DNA from 3 places in the Heyndrickxia sp. FSL W8-0423 genome. Region 3 is predicted to be linked to each of the others. Evidence: a T-box and tRNA genes for the amino acid it is inferred to sense, from the RefSeq annotation. Region 3 holds a T-box; the other regions hold tRNA genes.
What was found. The T-box of region 3 lies ahead of thrS (threonine--tRNA ligase). A T-box ahead of a tRNA ligase gene usually reads a tRNA of that ligase, here a tRNA-Thr.
Positions count from the first base shown of each region.

Region 1: it has a tRNA-Thr gene. The T-box ahead of thrS (threonine--tRNA ligase) is inferred to sense a tRNA for this amino acid. The anticodon was not compared.
Region 2: it has a tRNA-Thr gene. The T-box ahead of thrS (threonine--tRNA ligase) is inferred to sense a tRNA for this amino acid. The anticodon was not compared.

Region 1 is NZ_JBBPBE010000001.1:3,760,893-3,765,979, reverse strand. Features, by position in the region: rRNA gene MKY81_RS19350 (23S ribosomal RNA) at 1-1,163, shown strand, start outside; rRNA gene rrf (5S ribosomal RNA) at 1,237-1,353, shown strand; tRNA gene MKY81_RS19340 (tRNA-Val) at 1,485-1,560, shown strand; tRNA gene MKY81_RS19335 (tRNA-Thr) at 1,738-1,813, shown strand; tRNA gene MKY81_RS19330 (tRNA-Lys) at 1,829-1,904, shown strand; tRNA gene MKY81_RS19325 (tRNA-Leu) at 1,917-1,998, shown strand; tRNA gene MKY81_RS19320 (tRNA-Gly) at 2,016-2,090, shown strand; tRNA gene MKY81_RS19315 (tRNA-Leu) at 2,101-2,189, shown strand; tRNA gene MKY81_RS19310 (tRNA-Arg) at 2,226-2,302, shown strand; tRNA gene MKY81_RS19305 (tRNA-Pro) at 2,410-2,486, shown strand; tRNA gene MKY81_RS19300 (tRNA-Ala) at 2,511-2,586, shown strand; tRNA gene MKY81_RS19295 (tRNA-Met) at 2,610-2,686, shown strand; tRNA gene MKY81_RS19290 (tRNA-Ile) at 2,691-2,767, shown strand; tRNA gene MKY81_RS19285 (tRNA-Ser) at 2,777-2,869, shown strand; tRNA gene MKY81_RS19280 (tRNA-Met) at 2,889-2,962, shown strand; tRNA gene MKY81_RS19275 (tRNA-Asp) at 2,998-3,074, shown strand; tRNA gene MKY81_RS19270 (tRNA-Phe) at 3,243-3,318, shown strand; tRNA gene MKY81_RS19265 (tRNA-His) at 3,354-3,429, shown strand; tRNA gene MKY81_RS19260 (tRNA-Gly) at 3,436-3,509, shown strand; tRNA gene MKY81_RS19255 (tRNA-Ile) at 3,522-3,595, shown strand; tRNA gene MKY81_RS19250 (tRNA-Asn) at 3,602-3,676, shown strand; tRNA gene MKY81_RS19245 (tRNA-Ser) at 3,699-3,789, shown strand; tRNA gene MKY81_RS19240 (tRNA-Glu) at 3,793-3,864, shown strand; gene MKY81_RS19235 (isochorismate synthase) at 4,112-5,087, shown strand, end outside.
Region 2 is NZ_JBBPBE010000001.1:1,957,314-1,962,400, forward strand. Features, by position in the region: rRNA gene MKY81_RS09840 (23S ribosomal RNA) at 1-2,913, shown strand, start outside; rRNA gene rrf (5S ribosomal RNA) at 3,025-3,141, shown strand; tRNA gene MKY81_RS09850 (tRNA-Asn) at 3,151-3,225, shown strand; tRNA gene MKY81_RS09855 (tRNA-Ser) at 3,229-3,320, shown strand; tRNA gene MKY81_RS09860 (tRNA-Glu) at 3,331-3,405, shown strand; tRNA gene MKY81_RS09865 (tRNA-Val) at 3,432-3,507, shown strand; tRNA gene MKY81_RS09870 (tRNA-Met) at 3,517-3,590, shown strand; tRNA gene MKY81_RS09875 (tRNA-Asp) at 3,609-3,685, shown strand; tRNA gene MKY81_RS09880 (tRNA-Phe) at 3,707-3,782, shown strand; tRNA gene MKY81_RS09885 (tRNA-Thr) at 3,804-3,879, shown strand; tRNA gene MKY81_RS09890 (tRNA-Tyr) at 3,903-3,986, shown strand; tRNA gene MKY81_RS09895 (tRNA-Trp) at 3,994-4,067, shown strand; tRNA gene MKY81_RS09900 (tRNA-His) at 4,070-4,145, shown strand; tRNA gene MKY81_RS09905 (tRNA-Gln) at 4,184-4,255, shown strand; tRNA gene MKY81_RS09910 (tRNA-Gly) at 4,259-4,333, shown strand; tRNA gene MKY81_RS09915 (tRNA-Cys) at 4,339-4,412, shown strand; tRNA gene MKY81_RS09920 (tRNA-Leu) at 4,419-4,500, shown strand.
Region 3 is NZ_JBBPBE010000001.1:1,452,793-1,457,879, reverse strand. Features, by position in the region: gene MKY81_RS07285 (MFS transporter) at 1-177, opposite strand, end outside; gene MKY81_RS07280 (FAD-binding oxidoreductase) at 174-1,613, opposite strand; gene thrS (threonine--tRNA ligase) at 1,866-3,074, opposite strand; T-box leader at 3,126-3,359, opposite strand; T-box leader at 3,396-3,626, opposite strand; gene MKY81_RS07270 (bifunctional GNAT family N-acetyltransferase/carbon-nitrogen hydrolase family protein) at 3,679-5,087, opposite strand, start outside.

The sequences.
Region 1 (5,087 bases), 2.3 Mb from region 3:
GCCCGAGAGAGCCGCAGTGAATAGGCCCAGGCGACTGTTTAGCAAAAACACAGGTCTCTGCGAAGCCGTAAGGCGAAGTATAGGGGCTGACGCCTGCCCGGTGCTGGAAGGTTAAGAGGAGAGGTTAGTGGCATCACGAAGCTTTGAATTGAAGCCCCAGTAAACGGCGGCCGTAACTATAACGGTCCTAAGGTAGCGAAATTCCTTGTCAGGTAAGTTCTGACCCGCACGAAAGGCGCAACGATCTGGGCACTGTCTCAACGAGAGACTCGGTGAAATTATAGTACCTGTGAAGATGCAGGTTACCCGCGACAGGACGGAAAGACCCCGTGGAGCTTTACTGCAGCCTGATATTGAATTTTGGTACAGCTTGTACAGGATAGGTAGGAGCCTTTGAAGCCGGAGCGCCAGCTTCGGTGGAGGCGTCGGTGGGATACTACCCTGGCTGTATTGAAATTCTAACCCGCACCCCTGAATCGGGGTGGGAGACAGTGTCAGGCAGGCAGTTTGACTGGGGCGGTCGCCTCCTAAAAGGTAACGGAGGCGCCCAAAGGTTCCCTCAGAATGGTTGGAAATCATTCGCAGAGTGTAAAGGCACAAGGGAGCTTGACTGCGAGACCTACAAGTCGAGCAGGGACGAAAGTCGGGCTTAGTGATCCGGTGGTTCCGCATGGAAGGGCCATCGCTCAACGGATAAAAGCTACCCCGGGGATAACAGGCTTATCTCCCCCAAGAGTCCACATCGACGGGGAGGTTTGGCACCTCGATGTCGGCTCATCGCATCCTGGGGCTGTAGTCGGTCCCAAGGGTTGGGCTGTTCGCCCATTAAAGCGGTACGCGAGCTGGGTTCAGAACGTCGTGAGACAGTTCGGTCCCTATCCGTCGTGGGCGTAGGAAATTTGAGAGGAGCTGTCCTTAGTACGAGAGGACCGGGATGGACGCACCGCTGGTGTACCAGTTGTCTTGCCAAAGGCATCGCTGGGTAGCTATGTGCGGAAGGGATAAGTGCTGAAAGCATCTAAGCATGAAGCCCCCCTCAAGATGAGATTTCCCTTAGTTTATCTAAATAAGACCCCTGAAAGATGATCAGGTTGATAGGTTCGAGGTGGAAGTGTGGCGACACATGGAGCTGACGAATACTAATCGGTCGAAGACTTAACCAACAATAGATTCAAGGTTATTATGAAGTGTTTCTCATCTATCTAGTTTTGAGGGAACAAACCCTTAAATAAATAGTCTGGTAACTATGGCGAGAAGGTCACACCCGTTCCCATCCCGAACACGGAAGTTAAGCTTCTCAGCGCCGATGGTAGTTGGGGGCTCTCCCCCTGCAAGAGTAGGACGTTGCCAGGCAAATAGAAAAGCGGAAGACGCTTGCTCATCGGCGAAACTCGCTGGAGGGCTGACGAGGAAGATTGTTTTTCAAAACTTCCACAGCAGCCTGAAGCGATGCAAGCCGATAGCGTCTGAAGCTAGACAATAATGGAGGATTAGCTCAGCTGGGAGAGCACCTGCCTTACAAGCAGGGGGTCGGCGGTTCGATCCCGTCATCCTCCACCATATTTATTTAATTTAAAAGATAATCGTATGCCGGCCTAGTTCAATTGGTAGAGCACGACCGAATAAGCTTCATTGAAATGCTTCAGCGTACAGCTTGAGCTGCTACTTGAATCAGCATTCTGAAAGCTGGACGACAGTTCAAATTTAAATTAAATTAAAGGAATACGATCATAATAAGCCGGCCTAGCTCAATTGGTAGAGCAACTGACTTGTAATCAGTAGGTTGGGGGTTCAAGTCCTCTGGCCGGCACCATCTTTCGAAGATATCGAGCCATTAGCTCAGTCGGTAGAGCATCTGACTTTTAATCAGAGGGTCGAAGGTTCGAGTCCTTCATGGCTCACCATTTAAATTATACGCGGGTGTGGCGGAATTGGCAGACGCACCAGACTTAGGATCTGGCGCCGCAAGGCGTGGGGGTTCGACTCCCTTCACCCGCATTATAAGTAATTAAGTCGCGGAAGTAGTTCAGTGGTAGAACACCACCTTGCCAAGGTGGGGGTCGCGGGTTCGAATCCCGTCTTCCGCTCCAGACAACCCTTGCCGGGGTGGCGGAACTGGCAGACGCACAGGACTTAAAATCCTGCGGTAGGTGACTACCGTACCGGTTCGATTCCGGTCCTCGGCACCATAATTTTTTTGCAAAGCAAAATAATTTTCTTAATATGCGCCCGTAGCTCAATTGGATAGAGCGTTTGACTACGGATCAAAAGGTTAGGGGTTCGACTCCTCTCGGGCGCGCCATTACTAGAAGTGAGAAGTTGGAAATTAGAAGTTAGAATGTAAGTTTTATCTTCGAAGCAACACTAGAGATACTCTAACCTCGATCATCCAATCTCTAACATCTAAATCGGGAAGTAGCTCAGCTTGGTAGAGCACATGGTTTGGGACCATGGGGTCGCAGGTTCGAATCCTGTCTTCCCGACCATTCAAAATATACAAATAGTATTATGGGGCCTTAGCTCAGCTGGGAGAGCGCCTGCTTTGCACGCAGGAGGTCAGCGGTTCGATCCCGCTAGGCTCCACCAAAAAATATTAAATATAACTATATGGCGGCGTAGCTCAGCTGGCTAGAGCGTACGGTTCATACCCGTGAGGTCGTGGGTTCGATCCCCTCCGCCGCTACCATATAGGACCTTTAGCTCAGCTGGTTAGAGCAGACGGCTCATAACCGTCCGGTCGTAGGTTCGAGTCCTACAAGGTCCACCATAGAATTTCGGAGGAATACCCAAGTCTGGCTGAAGGGATCGGTCTTGAAAACCGACAGGCGGGTTACACCGCGCGGGGGTTCGAATCCCTCTTCCTCCGCCATATAAACGTATAATATTGCCGCGGGGTGGAGCAGTCTGGTAGCTCGTCGGGCTCATAACCCGAAGGTCGCAGGTTCAAATCCTGCCTCCGCAATCATTTAAGTAAAATTTATACTTGATTAAAAAAATGGTCCGGTAGTTCAGCTGGTTAGAATGCCTGCCTGTCACGCAGGAGGTCGCGGGTTCGAGTCCCGTCCGGACCGCCATTTTACAACATACATTACATAATTGGCTCGGTAGCTCAGTCGGTAGAGCACGATCGAATAAGCTACAAAGCGACGCTTCAGCGTACCAATCGAGCTGCATCTTGTATAACTTCCCGAGATTGGGACGATGGCGAACTTCATGCTAGATAAGGAAAATAAATTAAAAATGGCTCGGTAGCTCAGTCGGTAGAGCAATGGACTGAAAATCCATGTGTCGGCGGTTCGATTCCGTCCCGAGCCACCATTTAAAGTAACTAAGAAACGTATTTAACAAATATGGCGGCTATGGCGAAGTGGTTAACGCATCGGATTGTGGTTCCGACATGCGTGGGTTCGATTCCCACTAGCCGCCCCATATATTGCGGGTGTAGTTTAGTGGTAAAACTACAGCCTTCCAAGCTGTTGTCGTGGGTTCGATTCCCATCACCCGCTCCATATTTTTTTTATGGGCCTATAGCTCAGCTGGTTAGAGCGCACGCCTGATAAGCGTGAGGTCGATGGTTCGAGTCCATTTAGGCCCATTTTATTCCGCAGTAGCTCAGTGGTAGAGCTATCGGCTGTTAACCGATCGGTCGTAGGTTCGAATCCTACCTGCGGAGCCATTTTATTTTTAAAAGAAATATTGGAGAAGTACTCAAGTGGCTGAAGAGGCGCCCCTGCTAAGGGTGTAGGTCGGGTAACCGGCGCGAGGGTTCAAATCCCTCCTTCTCCGCCAGTAGGCCCGTTGGTCAAGCGGTTAAGACACCGCCCTTTCACGGCGGTAACACGGGTTCGAATCCCGTACGGGTCATAATATATTCGATTTTATAAGTTAGGAGTTTAAAAGATATTTCTTTTAAACTCCTTTTTCTTTTTAAAAAATTTCCTAATCAAAAGATATAGGTCACCAATTCTATATTTAATATTTAACGTATAAAATGGGGAAGATAAGATGTGTTCATTGACTCTATTCTATTAGAGGTGTATCTTAAAGATTGGACATAAAAATTAAAAAAGATTCGTCATTTGCACGGTTGTTTTTAGGGGAGATAATTTTGATGAAAATGGAACAGATGGACATAGTAGATGAATACAAGATTGCTTTAACAAAAGCTAAAAACAAGAACAAAACACTATTATTTAGTTATACTGAACAATTAAATAATATTGACCCCCTATCATTTTATTCATCTGCAAAAGCGATATTTCAAGTAGAACGATTTTTCTGGAAGGTTCCAAATGATGAGATGATTATAGTCGGTTTAGGCAGTGCACATACCTTTCAAACGGAAGTGGGAGAAGGTCGATTTGAGTATATTGAACGAGAATGGAATCAATTCATACATGATGCTCATGTATATAATCCTTTTGATGTTCAAGGAACCGGTCCAGTTATATTTGGCGGTTTCTCATTCGATCCATTAAGTATGAAAGAGTCGGAGTGGACTCCGTTTTACAATGCATTATTTCATTTGCCAAAACTAATGCTTATTATAAATAAACAAGAGGTTTTTCTTACGACTAATATATTATGCCATTCAAATGATAATTTAGATAAACTAAATCATCATCTAAAACTAAAAAGGGAAATTTTTGAAGGCAAAGTTTCTAAGAGTATAGAAAATATCAATATAAAACAAGAACATGAATTGAATCAACAAGCTTGGATAGACTCGGTCGCAGAAGTGGTTGATCTTCTTAAAAAAGAAAAAAAATTAAATAAAGTCGTTATGGCGAGAAAAATGAATATTGAATTTAATGATAAAGTAGCCGCTGAAAAGGTACTAGAGAATTTATGGGAAGAGCAACATGAAAGCTATATTTTTGCGTTAGAGACCGAGAATAGCTGTTTTACAGGTGCATCGCCTGAAAGATTGGTTAAGAAGAATGGGAACACTATTGTATCCGCATGCCTTGCCGGATCAATAAAGCGAGGGAACTCGATAAGTGAGGATGAGGCGTTAGCTGAGGCACTATTTAATGATGAAAAAAATCGCCATGAACATCAGCTCGTCGTGTCAATGATCGCAGAGG
Region 2 (5,087 bases), 500 kb from region 3:
GGAGCCGATGAAGGACGGGACTAACACCGATATGCTTCGGGGAGCTGTAAGCAAGCTTTGATCCGGAGATTTCCGAATGGGGGAACCCACTGCTCGTAATGGAGTAGTATCCTTACTTGAATACATAGAGTAAGGAAGGCAGACCCGGGGAACTGAAACATCTAAGTACCCGGAGGAAGAGAAAGCAAACGCGATTTCCTGAGTAGCGGCGAGCGAAACGGAAGAAGCCCAAACCAAGAGGCTTGCCTCTTGGGGTTGTAGGACACTCTACACGGAGTTACAAAGGAACGAAGTAAATGAAGAGGTCTGGAAAGGCCCGTCAAAGAAGGTAACAACCCTGTAGTTGAAACTTCGTTCCCTCCAGAGTGGATCCTGAGTACGGCGGGACACGTGAAATCCCGTCGGAAGCAGGGAGGACCATCTCCCAAGGCTAAATACTCCCTAGTGACCGATAGTGAACCAGTACCGTGAGGGAAAGGTGAAAAGCACCCCGGGAGGGGAGTGAAAGAGAACCTGAAACCGTGTGCCTACAAGTAGTTAGAGCTCTGTGCGTATTTCCTTCGGAAAGACGCCGAGTGATAGCGTGCCTTTTGTAGAATGAACCGGCGAGTTACGATTTCAAGCAAGGTTAAGCTGAAGAGGCGGAGCCGCAGCGAAAGCGAGTCTTAATAGGGCGAATGAGTTTGAGGTCGTAGACCCGAAACCAGGTGATCTACCCATGTCCAGGGTGAAGGTAAGGTAACACTTACTGGAGGCCCGAACCCACGCACGTTGAAAAGTGCGGGGATGAGGTGTGGGTAGCGGAGAAATTCCAATCGAACTTGGAGATAGCTGGTTCTCTCCGAAATAGCTTTAGGGCTAGCCTTAAGGTAAGAGTCTTGGAGGTAGAGCACTGTTTGGACTAGGGGCCCTCATCGGGTTACCGAATTCAGACAAACTCCGAATGCCAATGACTTATCCTTAGGAGTCAGACTGCGAGTGATAAGATCCGTAGTCAAAAGGGAAACAGCCCAGACCACCAGCTAAGGTCCCAAAGTATACGTTAAGTGGAAAAGGATGTGGAGTTGCTTAGACAACCAGGATGTTGGCTTAGAAGCAGCCACCATTTAAAGAGTGCGTAATAGCTCACTGGTCGAGTGACTCTGCGCCGAAAATGTACCGGGGCTAAACGTATCACCGAAGCTGTGGATGGACACCGTTGGTGTCCGTGGTAGGAGAGCGTTCTAAGGGCTGAGAAGCTAGACCGTAAGGACTGGTGGAGCGCTTAGAAGTGAGAATGCCGGTATGAGTAGCGAAAGAAGGGTGAGAATCCCTTCCACCGAATGCCTAAGGTTTCCTGAGGAAGGCTCGTCCGCTCAGGGTTAGTCGGGACCTAAGCCGAGGCCGAAAGGCGTAGGCGATGGACAACAGGTTGATATTCCTGTACCACCTCTTCACCGTTTGAACGATGGGGGGACGCAGGAGGATAGGGTAAGCGCGCTGCTGGAATAGCGCGTCCAAGCAGTTAGAGGGGTGACGAGGCAAATCCCGTCACCATGTACCTTGAGCTGTGATGGCGAGGGAAATATAGTACCGAAGTTCCTGATTCCACACTGCCTAGAAAATCCTCTAGTGAGGTGAAAGGTGCCCGTACCGCAAACCGACACAGGTAGGCGAGGAGAGAATCCTAAGGTGAGCGAGAGAACTCTCGTTAAGGAACTCGGCAAAATGACCCCGTAACTTCGGGAGAAGGGGTGCTCTGTTAGGGTGCAAGCCCGAGAGAGCCGCAGTGAATAGGCCCAGGCGACTGTTTAGCAAAAACACAGGTCTCTGCGAAGCCGTAAGGCGAAGTATAGGGGCTGACGCCTGCCCGGTGCTGGAAGGTTAAGAGGAGAGGTTAGCGCAAGCGAAGCTTTGAATTGAAGCCCCAGTAAACGGCGGCCGTAACTATAACGGTCCTAAGGTAGCGAAATTCCTTGTCAGGTAAGTTCTGACCCGCACGAAAGGCGCAACGATCTGGGCACTGTCTCAACGAGAGACTCGGTGAAATTATAGTACCTGTGAAGATGCAGGTTACCCGCGACAGGACGGAAAGACCCCGTGGAGCTTTACTGCAGCCTGATATTGAATTTTGGTACAGCTTGTACAGGATAGGTAGGAGCCTTTGAAGCCGGAGCGCCAGCTTCGGTGGAGGCGTCGGTGGGATACTACCCTGGCTGTATTGAAATTCTAACCCGCACCCCTGAATCGGGGTGGGAGACAGTGTCAGGCAGGCAGTTTGACTGGGGCGGTCGCCTCCTAAAAGGTAACGGAGGCGCCCAAAGGTTCCCTCAGAATGGTTGGAAATCATTCGCAGAGTGTAAAGGCACAAGGGAGCTTGACTGCGAGACCTACAAGTCGAGCAGGGACGAAAGTCGGGCTTAGTGATCCGGTGGTTCCGCATGGAAGGGCCATCGCTCAACGGATAAAAGCTACCCCGGGGATAACAGGCTTATCTCCCCCAAGAGTCCACATCGACGGGGAGGTTTGGCACCTCGATGTCGGCTCATCGCATCCTGGGGCTGTAGTCGGTCCCAAGGGTTGGGCTGTTCGCCCATTAAAGCGGTACGCGAGCTGGGTTCAGAACGTCGTGAGACAGTTCGGTCCCTATCCGTCGTGGGCGTAGGAAATTTGAGAGGAGCTGTCCTTAGTACGAGAGGACCGGGATGGACGCACCGCTGGTGTACCAGTTGTCTTGCCAAAGGCATCGCTGGGTAGCTATGTGCGGAAGGGATAAGTGCTGAAAGCATCTAAGCATGAAGCCCCCCTCAAGATGAGATTTCCCTTAGTTTATCTAAATAAGACCCCTGAAAGATGATCAGGTTGATAGGTTCGAGGTGGAAGTGTGGCGACACATGGAGCTGACGGATACTAATCGGTCGAAGACTTATCCTAATTTGATTCAACGTTATTACTGTTTCTCATCTATCTAGTTTTGAAGGAATAATTTTAAATTAATCCTTGAAAAATTTCAAAAATCATATATAATAATATATGTCCATAAGGTTTGGTGGCTATAGCGAGAAGGTCACACCCGTTCCCATCCCGAACACGGAAGTTAAGCTTCTCAGCGCCGATGGTAGTTGGGGGATCTCCTCCTGCAAGAGTAGGACGTCGCCAAGCTTGTAATATTCCGCAGTAGCTCAGTGGTAGAGCTATCGGCTGTTAACCGATCGGTCGTAGGTTCGAATCCTACCTGCGGAGCCATTAGGAGAGCTGTCCGAGTGGCCGAAGGAGCACGATTGGAAATCGTGTAGACGGTTAACGCTGTCTCAAGGGTTCAAATCCCTTGCTCTCCGCCATTTAAACTGTGGCCCGTTGGTCAAGCGGTTAAGACACCGCCCTTTCACGGCGGTAACACGGGTTCGAATCCCGTACGGGTCACCATTTAATAAATTTTAACTATACATATTGGAGGATTAGCTCAGCTGGGAGAGCACCTGCCTTACAAGCAGGGGGTCGGCGGTTCGATCCCGTCATCCTCCACCATATTATTGTCGCGGGGTGGAGCAGTCTGGTAGCTCGTCGGGCTCATAACCCGAAGGTCGCAGGTTCAAATCCTGCCTCCGCAATTGATTTGAAATTAAAATGGTCCGGTAGTTCAGCTGGTTAGAATGCCTGCCTGTCACGCAGGAGGTCGCGGGTTCGAGTCCCGTCCGGACCGCCATTTTCTTCAAATATATAAAGTGGCTCGGTAGCTCAGTCGGTAGAGCAATGGACTGAAAATCCATGTGTCGGCGGTTCGATTCCGTCCCGAGCCACCATTTATTAATTATATAGACTAAGCCGGCCTAGCTCAATTGGTAGAGCAACTGACTTGTAATCAGTAGGTTGGGGGTTCAAGTCCTCTGGCCGGCACCAGTCATTACTTTTAGTAATGATATGGAGGGGTAGCGAAGTGGCTAAACGCGGCGGACTGTAAATCCGCTCCTTCGGGTTCGGCGGTTCGAATCCGTCCCCCTCCACCATTATTAAAGGGGCATAGTTTAAAGGTAGAACTAAGGTCTCCAAAACCTTCAGTGTGGGTTCGATTCCTACTGCCCCTGCCATGGCGGATGTGGCGAAGTGGTTAACGCATCGGATTGTGGTTCCGACATTCGTGGGTTCGATTCCCATCATCCGCCCCATTTATGAACAAATAAATATTTACATCATATATTATTATTGGGCTATAGCCAAGTGGTAAGGCAACGGACTTTGACTCCGTCATTCGTTGGTTCGAATCCAGCTAGCCCAGTTTGCGGAAGTAGTTCAGTGGTAGAACACCACCTTGCCAAGGTGGGGGTCGCGGGTTCGAATCCCGTCTTCCGCTCCAACAATGGCGGCATAGCCAAGTGGTAAGGCAGAGGTCTGCAAAACCTTTACCACCGGTTCGAATCCGGTTGCCGCCTCCATATTATGCCGGTGTGGCGGAATTGGCAGACGCGCACGACTCAAAATCGTGTTCCTTCTGGAGTGTCGGTTCGACCCCGACCACCGGTATCATAGCACTGCTTGCCAATGTAGTGAAATCAACGTTTCTTACTCTATGTAAGGAACGTTTTTTATTTATCTCAAATACGATTCTTTGAAAATTATTGTGTACATAAAATCGTGAGCGTACCTGTCATTAAACAAGGAGGAATTTAAAAATGGCAAGGCATACAAAAGAATTATCTATTGAGGAGTATCAATCATTAACAGTCCAAAAAGCGTAAAGGAAATTGATTTCAAAACTGCTCTTTCTTTATTTGTTGATGATTGTCAAATCAGAAATCTAAGCCTCAAACAATCCAATATTATAGAAATGAATTATCTGTTTTCTTTAAAATCCTAAGAGAACAGGAAATTACCCCCTCACTAGACACTATTTCTAAAGAGCATATAAAGCGATAAAGCGAAATGTCATTCTCTATATGAATGAGAAGGGATTGCAAACAGTAACAATGGACACACGTTTAAGAGCAATTAGAGCATTTTTAAATTTCCTGCATCGTGAACGGCATCTTAAAGAAATTTAGTTAATTGACATTAAACTGCTTAAAGACCGTAAAAAATGGATAAAAATGTAAAATAACATTGACTGTTTC
Region 3 (5,087 bases):
GAATTTTCCTATTAACGGATATACAAATGCAGAAGTTAAGGCAAACAACCCATATGCCCAGCCGAATTGTGAATAGCTATCACCGACATTTTTTAGAAGCAAAATATAAAAGGGAAATATCATACTGCTCGCCATAACGATGATGCTTTGAAAGTAAATAAATCGTTTATATGTCATTTCCCATACTCCTTATAAAATAAATTAACAAAGCGCTCATCCGGATCATATTTTCGTTTCATATCAAAAAACTCATCTGTACGTGGATAAGCCTGATATAGTTGCTTTTTCGTTGGATAAGAGTAATAGGGTAGATAATAACTCCCATTATGTTCCAGTGTTACATCAATCATTTTCTGAACGACTTTTTCTGTATTCAAAATATCTTGCTTCGAACGACCTTGATTGATCAGCAATACAAGAGCAAACATATTATTTTTTGCATAGGACATTACAGCATGTTCATTCTTCGAAACATAGCGAATCGTTATATTAAGAAGATTAAAATCATCATCCTTTTTAAGAACAGAACGTAAATCATCAATGTAACTAGTAAACTCTGTTACTGGAACAAAATATTCCTGGAGTATCTCCGTTCTTGTTTCACTATCATATTCCATAAAAGCCGACTCAGATCGCATGACATTATTTCGAGTTTCTAGTTTATTATTTATTGTTTTCATATATCTTTTTTGGAGGTTCCAAAAGGCATCTTTACCCCAATCACTATATCGAGACACTCCAAGCAAAAGCTTAGGAAGTGCGACAATATTGTCCTTTTTCAATTTGTTATATTGTCTCAATTCATCTTGGTTGGATGCTAGTTCATAGTTTGTTACATACATTTCTCGCAAAAATGTTTCTGGTGCAACAGAAATACGAGCTAAATGCATTTTTACCTGTTCATTGTTTTTAACCTTTTCTTCAAAATATGAAGAGTAATCTTTATAATCAATTGCCTTTGAATTGGTTACATATAATTCATCATCAGTTAATTGAATCGTTACATCTAAAATTACTCCGAACAGCCCGTATCCGCCGATGACATAGGGAAAAAGCTCTGAATTTTCCGTTCTACTTACATTCACAATTTCTCCTCTCGGATTTAAAAGATGAAAAGACTTAATTGTATCTATGAGTGCATCATTTCGTATATCTCTACCATGAACATTAACACTCAAGGAACCTCCGACAGTAAAAATGTTTTGGGATTGCATTACCTTTATAGCCAAACCGTATGGATTTATATAACGCTGTATATCGTCCCATGTGGCACCGCTTTGAACTGTGATAGTTTTATTTTTTTTGTCAAGATTTAGTATTTTATTATACCGTTTCATATCAATCATAATGGCATTAGGATACAGGGTTTGTCCCCCCTGACTATGTTGCATCCCTGCAATAGAAAGCTTATCATTTGCTGTTATCGCTTTTTTTACTATTTGTTGCAGTTCTTCATCACCTTTAGCGGATTTAATACTTTTCATTGAGACCGGTAGTAAATGTCCCATATCCTCTGCCAATGGATGGCTAAGCTTATCTCCATATGTATAAATGGATGCTCCAAAGGCTATTCCATATCCAATAATAATGAGAATCAGATATTTTTTCTTCAAGTATTCACCTTCTATTTTAAAAAAATATTTGCTTTATTAATAGAATATAAGAAAAGAAGCAGTTTGTTAATTTCAACTTTTTGCAAACTTTCCATCAAAAAGCATAAATAAAAAACACTCACCATGAGAGTAAAGTAAGTGTCTTTTTTCATAGTGCATTTTTTAAGCTTGATCGATTATGTTTACTTTAACGCAGCATCCCTTTGTTTTTCAGACACTGTTTACGATTTTTGATTTTCATTATATAAGAAATTACCCTTTAAAAATTTCTCCCTTCAGCAGATCAATTGTTTCTTGAATACCTCTCACCCCAAGATTTCCATTTTTCCTTTGTCTAATCGCTACCGATTCATTTTCAATTTCCATATCACCAATAACGAGCATATAAGGAACCTTTTGTTTTTCTGCCTCTCTAATTTTTAATCCCATTTTTTCGTCCCTATCATCGATCTCGACTCGAAAACCAGCCGATTCCATTCGAGATTTTACATTCTCTGCATAATCTATATGGGATTCTGCAATAGGGATGATTTTTGCTTGAACGGGTGATAACCAGAGGGGAAAATCGCCTGCGTAATGTTCAATTAAAATCGCCATAAATCGTTCGACTGAACCAAATATTGCTCGGTGGATCATCACTGGTCGGTGAAATTGGCCTTCTTTCCCTACATAAGAGCAATTAAACTTTTCTGGCATTAGAAAATCTAATTGAACTGTTCCACACTGCCAGCTTCTTCCTAAGGAATCTAAAATGTGAAAATCAATTTTGGGACCATAAAATGCTCCATCGCCGTGGTTAACTTGATATGCAATGGCTTTCTTTTTTAATACTGATTCTAATGCAGCTTCGGCATCGTCCCAAATTGCTTTGGAGCCCATAAACTCTTCTGGGCGTGTAGATAGTTCTACCTTGTATTCAAACCCAAAATGTGTGTAGAACTCTGCAATTAACTCTAGTACTTTTGCAATTTCAGCTTCAATTTGGTCTTCCCTAACAAATAAATGTGCATCATCCTGAGTAAATGATCGGACCCGCAGCAATCCATTTAAGGAGCCTGAAAGCTCGTGGCGATGGACTAATCCAAGCTCCGCGTAGCGAACAGGGAGTTCCCGATAACTTCTTCGCTTATTATTAAAGATTAAGATGGCGCCAGGACAATTCATCGGTTTAATTGCATAATTTTGCTGATCAACATTGGAAAAATACATATTTTCGTGATAATGATCCCAATGACCCGATTGTTCCCAAAGTTCCTGCTTCATCATAATCGGTGTCTTAATTTCCTGATAGCCGGCTTTAACATGCTTTTCTCTCCAATAATTTTCCAACTCATTTCGAATCACCATTCCTTTCGGTAAGAAAAACGGCATCCCTGGTGCTTCTTCCATTGAAGCAAATAGCTCTAACTCTTGACCTAATTTTCGATGATTTCTTTTTTCTACTTCCATTTCATTTAACATGTTTGATTCCTCCTTGTTTATTTTATTTATAAAAAAACGCACCCATCCCAAAAAAGGGACGAGTGCGGTCGTGGTGCCACCCTATTTCCACAATGCACAAACTTCGTACATTATGCTCAGGAAAGATAACGGTTTTTGCCGATTATAGTTAATTTGTTTTCTACATTTCCCTATAATTGCTCGAAGGTGGTAAACTACTCTCTTTTCTTCAGGGCTCTCAGCCATTGACCCTGTTCTCTGGTTAAGAAAAACGAAAATAATTCATGTCCTTTTCATCGCAATTAATATTAAATTTACAAATAAAAAACGCACTCATCCCATAGAAGGGACGAGTGCGGTCGTGGTGCCACCCTAATTTCACAATGTACAAACTTTGTACATTATGCTCAGAAAAGATAACGGTTTTACCGATTATAGTTAATCTGTTTTCAACATTTCCCTATAATGCTCATAGGTGGTAAACTATTCCCTTCTCTTCAGGGCTCTCAGCCATTGACCCTGTTCTCTAATAAGATGAACGAGAATAATTCATGTCCTAATCGTCGCTTTCAATTTATATTGAAATGAATTTTAACATCTATATTTGAAGAATGCAAGGATTTTTTTATTTAGGAAATTTATTCGTCTCAATCCTGTACAAATCCTTACGACGATCGCGTAATTGTCTTACGGAACCACTATTTCGTGAACGTCTAAGTTTCTCAAGATCCACATCACCGACAACAACCGTATCCACATTAGGATCACATTCTCCAACGATCCCATCTCTCGCAAATCCAAAATCAGACGGAGAAAAAATAGCTGATTGTGCATATTGGATATCCATATTCTCAACATGCGTTAAGTTGCCCACGGTACCAGCAATACAAGTATAAACCTGATTTTCTATCGCCCTTGCCTGTGCACAGTAGCGTACACGCAGATATCCTTGACGATCCTCTGTACAAAATGGCACGAAAATAATATTTGCTCCTTTATCAACGGCAATACGAGCAAGTTCCGGGAACTCAACATCGTAACAGATTTGAATCGCAATTTTTCCACAATCGGTGTCAAACACATTGATTTCATTGCCCTCGGCTATCCCCCACCACTTTCGTTCATTTGGTGTGGCATGAATTTTTGACTGATTTTCAATCGTTCCATCACGGCGAAATAAATAAGCAACATTGTAGATGTCTCCATCTCTTTCTACGAAATGTGAACCACCTATAATATTCACGTTATATCTAACCGCCAGCTCCGTAAACAATTCAATATACTGGTCGGTATAGGTTGCCAAACGTCGTACTGCTTGGTCTGGACGTTTTTCCTCTAAAAATGACATTAATTGAGTAGTAAATAATTCGGGAAAAACAGCAAAATCCGAACCAAAATCAGCTGCTACATCTACATAATATTCAACTTGCCTTGTAAAATCCTGAAAGGAATCAATTTTTTTCATCATATACTGGATGGAACAAATTCTTATTGGAAAAGATGCACGATACACTCTTCGTGTCTTCGGTAGATAGTCAATATTATTCCATTCCATCAAAGTTGCAAAGGCAGCAGATGCCTTGTCATCCGGAAGATATCTAGTATTGATCCGTTTAATTTTAAATCCTTCAAGAAGCTGAAACGACAGGACCGGATCATAGATACTATGTTTTTCAACCTCTGTCACATACTCTCGAGGCGTCATCTCGTCCTTATATTTATAATAATTCGGAATCCGCCCGCCAATGATGATGCTTTGGAGATTTAATTTTCGTGCGAGCTCCTTCCTCGCTTCATACAAACGATGCCCAAATTTCATCCTACGATATTCCGGGTCAACCATCACTTCAATCCCATAAAGATTAAATCCATCCGGATCATGATTCGTAATATATCCATTATCAGTAATGGTATTCCAAGTATGCTGATCTTCGTATTCATCAAAATTAACGATTAGACTGGAACAAGTACCGACAATTTTGTCCTCGTATTCCACACAAAATTGCCCTTCCGGAAACGTATGAATATGACTTT